Regions from separate parts of the Streptomyces sp. NPDC006551 genome, predicted to be linked through region 2. Evidence: riboswitches for the same ligand, from Rfam matches in the RefSeq annotation. Region 2 holds a riboswitch; the other holds the start of a gene.
The links. Region 2 has a riboswitch for S-adenosylmethionine ahead of thrC (threonine synthase). Riboswitches for the same ligand answer to the same signal wherever they lie in the genome.

Region 1: it holds a riboswitch for S-adenosylmethionine, as region 2 does, so the genes downstream of both, ABZY12_RS10900 (aminotransferase class V-fold PLP-dependent enzyme) here and thrC (threonine synthase) in region 2, are expected to answer to the same signal.

What each region holds. Positions count from the first base shown of each region.
Region 1 is NZ_JBEXOT010000007.1:167,175-170,574, reverse strand. Features, by position in the region: gene ABZY12_RS10910 (cytochrome bc complex cytochrome b subunit) at 1-286, shown strand, start outside; gene trpD (anthranilate phosphoribosyltransferase) at 442-1,533, shown strand; SAM riboswitch class IV at 1,631-1,747, shown strand; gene ABZY12_RS10900 (aminotransferase class V-fold PLP-dependent enzyme) at 1,908-3,272, shown strand; gene ABZY12_RS10895 (Lrp/AsnC ligand binding domain-containing protein) at 3,345-3,400, opposite strand, start outside.
Region 2 is NZ_JBEXOT010000046.1:1,734-5,133, forward strand. Features, by position in the region: gene ABZY12_RS29015 (hypothetical protein) at 1-151, opposite strand, end outside; gene ABZY12_RS29020 (glucosyl-3-phosphoglycerate synthase) at 203-1,144, opposite strand; SAM riboswitch class I at 1,266-1,408, shown strand; gene thrC (threonine synthase) at 1,427-2,734, shown strand; gene ABZY12_RS29030 (MoaD/ThiS family protein) at 2,760-3,038, shown strand.

The DNA of each region.
Region 1 (3,400 bases), on a different contig from region 2:
GCACGGACGCGAGTCCGGAATCATCAAGCGCCTGCCGCACGGTGAGTTCGTCGAGATCCACGAGCCGCTCAGCCAGGGCGAGCTGTACCGCCTCACGGCGCACGAGCAGCACGAGCCCGCGCAGCTGCCGCCGGCCGTCGACGAGAACGGTGTGGAGCGCAAGGTGGGCCGGATGGAGAAGCTCCGGGTCAAGCTCAACCGGAGCTACTACGGCGAGGACAACCAGATCGCCAAGCCCACCGCCGAGGAGTACAGGGAGATCACCAGCGGCCACGGCCACCACTGATCACCTCGCCCCCAGGGCTTCGCCCTGAGGGGGACCCCTGGAAGGTCGCCACAGCGGGAGCCCCGTCCATTCGATGGACGGGGCTCTTCGCCGTCCCCGCCGGTCGATAGGGTGGGCGTGTATTCGTCTCGTTACGCACATGACCAGGAGCTGCCATGAGCGCTGTGACCCCCGCTGGAGGCGAATTCAGGGCGGGCCTCCCCCTGTCTTCCGCCGGGGGGACCCCCACCTGGCCCGCCGTCCTGGACGGGCTGCTGACCGGCCGCGACCAGAGCGCGGAGGACACCGCCTGGGCGATGGACCGGATCCTGCGGGGCGAGGCCACCGACGCCCAGATCGCCGGCTTCGCGGTCGCGCTGCGCGCCAAGGGCGAGACCGTCGAGGAGATCACCGGCCTCGTCCGGACGATGTACGAGCACGCCAACCTCATCGAGGTCCCCGGCCCGTCCGTGGACATCGTCGGCACGGGCGGAGACGGCGCCAAGACCGTCAACATCTCCACCATGTCCGCGATCGTGGTGGCCGGCACAGGCGCCAAGGTCGTGAAGCACGGCAACCGGGCCGCGTCCAGCGCGAGCGGCGCCTCGGACGTCCTGGAGAAGCTCGGCGTCAATCTGGAGCTGACCCCGCGGCGGGTCGCCGAGGTCGCCGAGGAGGCCGGGATCACCTTCTGCTTCGCGGTGAAGTTCCACCCGGCGCTGCGCCATGTGGCCGCGGCCCGCAAGGAGCTCGGCATCCGGACCACCTTCAACTTCCTCGGTCCGCTCACCAATCCCGCCCGCGTCAGGGCCCAGGCGACCGGCGTGGCCGACGCCCGGATGGCCCCGATCATGGCCGGGGTGCTCGCCGAGCGCGGCTCCTCCGCGCTCGTCTTCCGCGGCGACGACGGTCTTGACGAGTTGACGACCACCGCCACCTCGCGGGTGTGGGTGGTACGCGACGGGGCGGTGCGCGAGGAGGCGTTCGACCCGCGGGACGTCGGCATCGACCTCGTACCCGTGGAGGCGCTGCGCGGCGCCGACGCCTCGTACAACGCCGATGTGGCCCGCCGGCTGCTCGCGGGCGAGACCGGTCCGGTACGGGACGCCGTCCTGCTCAACTCGGCGGCGGCGCTCACGGCGCTGGAGCCGGGCGAGGGCACCCTGGCGGAGCAACTGCGCGCGGGAATCGCGAAGGCGGCCGAGTCGATCGACTCGGGAGCCGCCCGCAGGGCGCTGGAGCGCTGGATCGCCGCCAGCAACGCGTGAGAGGAGGAGAGGGCCCCGCCGCGGCGGGGCCCTTTTCCGTTCCGGAATCCGGACACGGGTTGCGCCGCGGCGATCACGTGGCATAGCTTCTCTGCCAGGTCATGAGTGACAGCTACGAAGCCCCGGCTTGCTGTCCGGCAACCCTCCGTCCGTGGCGGGGTGCCCCGGGTGAAGACCAGGCCGTAGGCAGCGAGGTCTACGGCAAGCGCGGACCCCTCGAAACCTTGGGGTCCTGGTCCTCAGGGAGCCTCTTGTGAGCAAGCGAATGCGATAGGGCCTTCTCGCCCCTTCTTCGCGCACCCTTTCTTCTCTTCCCCAGCGCTGCCGCGTATCCGCCGGCGCGGGAATTCGCCTGCCTTGTACGGGAGTTCGCCATGTCTGCCACCACCGCTGCCGCCGACCAGTCCGTTTGTGCCCCTCTGCCCGTTCTGGGACGGGACGTCACCGTGCCGCTCGTCACCGGGGGCGAGGTCGCCTACGCCGCACTGGACTACGCCGCCAGCGCGCCGGCCCTGCAGCGGGTGTGGGACGACGTCGCCGCCTACGCGCCCTACTACGGCAGCGTGCACCGGGGCGCCGGGTACCTCTCGCAGCTCTCAACCGACCTGTTCGAGAACAGCCGCGTCACCGTCGCCGAGTTCCTCGACTGCCGCCCCGACGACCAGGTGGTCTTCACCCGCTCCACCACCGACTCCCTCAACCTGCTCGCCGCCGCGCTCCCCGCCCACTGCCAGGTCTTCGTCTTCGAGACCGAGCACCACGCCTCGCTGCTGCCCTGGCAGGACGCCCGCGTCACCTACCTCAACGCGCCGCGCACCCCCGCGCAGGCCGTCGAGACCCTGGAGCGCGCCCTCGCCGACCGCGACCCCTACGGTCCCGCCCTGGTCTGTGTCACCGGGGCGTCCAACGTCACCGGTGAACTGTGGCCGGTGCGCGAACTCGCCGCCGCCGCGCACGCCCACGGTGCCCGGATCGTCCTCGACGCCGCCCAGCTCGCTCCCCACCACCCCGTCTCCGTGCGGGAGTTGGACGTCGACTGGGTCGCCTTCTCCGGGCACAAGCTGTACGCCCCGTTCGGCTCGGGCGTCCTCGCCGGCCGCGCCGACTGGCTCCAGGACGCCGAGCCGTACCTCGCCGGCGGCGGCGCCTCGCGCAAGGTCGCCCGCCGCACCGACGGGGGAGTGGACGTCGAGTGGCACACCACCGCCGCCCGCCACGAGGCCGGCTCCCCGAACGTCATCGGCGTCTACTCCATCGCCTCCGCCTGCAAGGCGCTGACCGAGGCGGGATTCGACTCCCTCGTCGCCCGCGAGCGGCAGCTGATCGCGAAGGTCCGGGAGGGCCTGGCCGAGGTGCCCGAGGTCAAGGTGCTCTCGCTCTTCGGCGACGACGCCCCGCGCGTCGGCGTCATCTCGTTCGTCGTCGACGGCTGGAACAGCTCGCACTTCGCCGCCGCGCTCTCCGCGGAGTACGGCATCGGGGTGCGCGACGGTCTCTTCTGCGCCCACCCGCTGGTCCGCACGCTGCTCGGCGGCGACCCGCAGGACGTCGGCGAGTGCGGGGCCCCGGAGGCGGAGCCGGGCGAGAAGTCGCTCAACGCCATCCGGGTGAGCTTCGGCGCCGGGACGCCGGACGAGCACGTGGAGCGTTTCGTACGGGCCGTGCAGGAGCTGGTCCGGCACGGGGCGCGGTGGAAGTACCGCACCGAGGACGGCCGCTGCGTCCCCGACCGCGGCTGAGCACCCACTCGTACGGGTGAAGGGGGCCTCCGAGCGGGGCCCCCTTCGTCATGCCGTTCAAGCAGTCGGGTGTCAGGACTCCAGACCGATGGCGAAGGCCGCTTCCAGGTCGTGCTGGGAGTACGTAC
Region 2 (3,400 bases):
GCCGCACCTGGCTCGCCCGCTCGCCCAGAGGCTCGATCACCTCGGCCGCGGCCGGACCGGCCGCCGCGAGGGGCAGCGAGCCGGCGAGGAGACCGGCGACCGCCAGCACAGCTCCCCTTCGATGCGTGAACCTCTGATGCGTGAACCTCATGAAACGGAAATCTAGGCAGAAAACATCATCATCCGACGTTCCGCCACGCGGTTACGCCACCCGGCGGTGCGCGTACTCCGCGATCTCCAGCATCGGCGGCCGCTCCTCCGTGTCCACGGCGTACGTCCTGGGGGAGAACCCCGTCTCGTCCCGCTCGAACTGCGTCAGCCGGGGCCGCACCAGATGCCCGCGCGACAGCCGCAGCTGCGCCGTCCGGTAGATCGCCGCCGCCATCCGGCCGAGCGCCTGCCCGTCCTGATGGCGGTGCTTGCGAACCCCGACGTCGACCTGGGCGAGCGCGTCGAGGCCCACCGTGTGCAGCGCGTCGACCAGCAGACCCAGCTCCACTCCGTAACCGACGGGGAACGGCAGTTGTTCGAGCAGCGAGCGCCGCGCCGCGTACTCGCCGCCCAGCGGCTGGACGAAACCGGCCAGCCGCGGCCAGTGCAGATTGAGCAGCGGGCGGGCCACCAGCTCCGTCACCCGGCCGCCCTGACCAGGAGCGTCCCCCAGCGGGCGGTCGTACATCGCCTTGACGAGGTGCACGTCCGGCTCGGTGAGCAGGGGGCCGACGATCCCCGAGACGAAGTCCGCGGAGAAGTCCCGCAGATCCGCGTCGACGAAGCAGACGACGTCCCCACCGGTCACCATCAGCGAGCGCCACAGGACCTCACCCTTGCCGGGGACGGCCGGTATCCGCGGAAGTATCTCGTCGCGCGCCACCACCCGGGCCCCGGCAGCCGCCGCGACCTCGGCCGTACGGTCGGTGGAACCGGAGTCGATCACCACCAGCTCGTCGACGAGCGGAACCGCGTCGGACATCAGCTCGCGCCGGATCACGGAGACGATCGCGCCGACCGTCGCTTCTTCGTTGAGCGCGGGCAGCACGACGCTGACCGTCGTCCCCCGCTTGGCCGCGAGGATCCGCTCCAGCGGACGGTCGGTCACGGACCAGGACCGCCGGGTCAGCCAGCGCTCCACTTCATCCAGCAAGGTGATCTCCATCTCGCGGTTCGGACGACCATCTCAACCGTCCATGCCTTCGGTTACAGTCTTGAACAACGCGGATGCCCGATGCATGTCGGGGTGCCGCCCGCGTTCCACAACCGAATACCGCTCATCCAGAGGGGCAGAGGGAAACGGCCCGTTGAAGCCCCGGCAACCCTCCAGTCGGTCACTCGTCCTCCAGCGAGGTCCCCGGCTAGGGAAGGTGCCAAATCCGTCTCATGGCGAAATTCGCCATGGGAAAGATGAGGAGAAAGGGCCTCGCCTCCAATGGCTGTACAGACTGTCGCGAACACCGAGAACACCCAGAACGCCCAGAGCACGGTCGATCTCGGTCCCGCTTCCGGGCTTTCCTGTCGCGAATGCGGTGAAGTCTTCCCGCTCGGCCCGATCTTCGCCTGCGAGCTGTGCTTCGGCCCGCTCGAGGTCGCGTACGACCTGCCCACCGGTGACCCCGAGGCGCTGCGCAAGCGGATCGAGGCCGGCCCCGCCAACATCTGGCGCTACGCCCCGCTGCTGCCCGTCCCGGCCGACGTCGCCGACAAGCCGAACCTGAACCCGGGCTGGACCAAGCTCGTCCAGGCCGACAACCTCGCCCGCGAGCTCGGCGTCGAGCCGGGCAGGCTCTTCGTCAAGGACGACTCCGGCAACCCGACGCACTCCTTCAAGGACCGCGTCGTCGCCCAGGCCCTCGAAGCCGCCCGCGCCTTCGGCTTCACCACCCTGTCCTGCTCCTCCACCGGCAACCTGGCCGGCGCCGTCGGTGCCGCGGCCGCCCGTGCCGGCTTCCGCTCCTGCGTGTTCATCCCGCACGACCTGGAGCAGGGCAAGGTCGTCATGGCCGCCGTCTACGGCGGCGACCTCGTCGGCATCGAGGGCAACTACGACGACGTCAACCGCTTCTGCTCCGAACTCATCGGCGACCCGCTGGGCGAGGGCTGGGGCTTCGTCAACGTCAACCTGCGCCCGTACTACGGAGAGGGCTCCAAGACCCTCGCGTACGAGATCTGCGAGCAGCTCGGCTGGGTCATTCCCGACCAGCTGGTGATCCCGATCGCCTCCGGCTCCCAGCTCACGAAGATCGACAAGGGCCTGCAGGAGCTCATCAAGCTGGGCCTCGTCGAGGACAAGCCGTACAAGATCTTCGGCGCCCAGGCCGAGGGCTGCTCCCCGGTGTCGGCGGCCTTCAAGGCCGGCCACGACGTCGTACGGCCGCAGAAGCCGAACACCATCGCCAAGTCCCTGGCGATCGGCAACCCGGCCGACGGCCCGTACGTCCTCGACATCGCGCGCCGCACCGGCGGAGCGGTGGAGGACGTGAACGACGAGCAGGTCGTCGAGGCGATCAAGATCCTGGCCCGCACCGAGGGCATCTTCGCCGAGACGGCGGGCGGGGTCACGGTCGGCGTGACGAAGAAGCTCGTCGAGGCCGGTCTCATCGACCCCAGCCTGACCACCGTCGTGCTGAACACCGGCGACGGCCTCAAGACCCTGGACGCGGTGGCCGAGACCTCGCAGGCGACCGCCACCATCCGCCCGAGCCTGGACGCGTTCCGCGACGCCGGCCTGGCCCACTGAGCCGACTGAGAGACTGGAGAACCCGATGAGCGTCAAGGTCCGCATCCCCACCATCCTCCGTACGTACACGGGCGGTCAGGCCGAGGTCCCGGCGGAGGGCGCGACCCTCTCCGAGGTCATCGCCGACCTGGAGAAGAACCACACGGGCATCGCGGCCCGAGTCCTGGACGACCAGGGCAAGCTCCGCCGCTTCGTGAACGTCTACGTGAACGACGACGACGTCCGCTTCGAGCAGGGCCTGGAGACGGTGACGCCGGACGGGGCGGGCGTGTCGATCATCCCGGCCGTCGCCGGCGGCTGCTGACTCATCGCGATTCCCCGAATTGCCCTCTCCGTGAGAAACGGAGGGGGCAATTCTGCATGGTTGAACGGGGTAGAGTTGGGGAAGCCCCCTCCGCTGCTCATGCCGGACGCATATGAGAATGCGTCGACGCGCGACAAGATGCAGCCAAAGTGTTCGAGTGTTGTGTACCTTCTGCGCACTTTGACGGGCCCGACTTGCCCCGGAACTCAGCGAATCCTCCCCAATTCTCCTTTCCGGCGCGCCCAGAATTCTCGTCCGATTGACCTGTTGCAGAGGGCAGTTGGGCAGATACATTCAGCCGCGGTCGACGCGTTCCGGCGCAGGGTCTGACCCGGGTCCGCGAAGTGCGGTCCCGCGCAAGG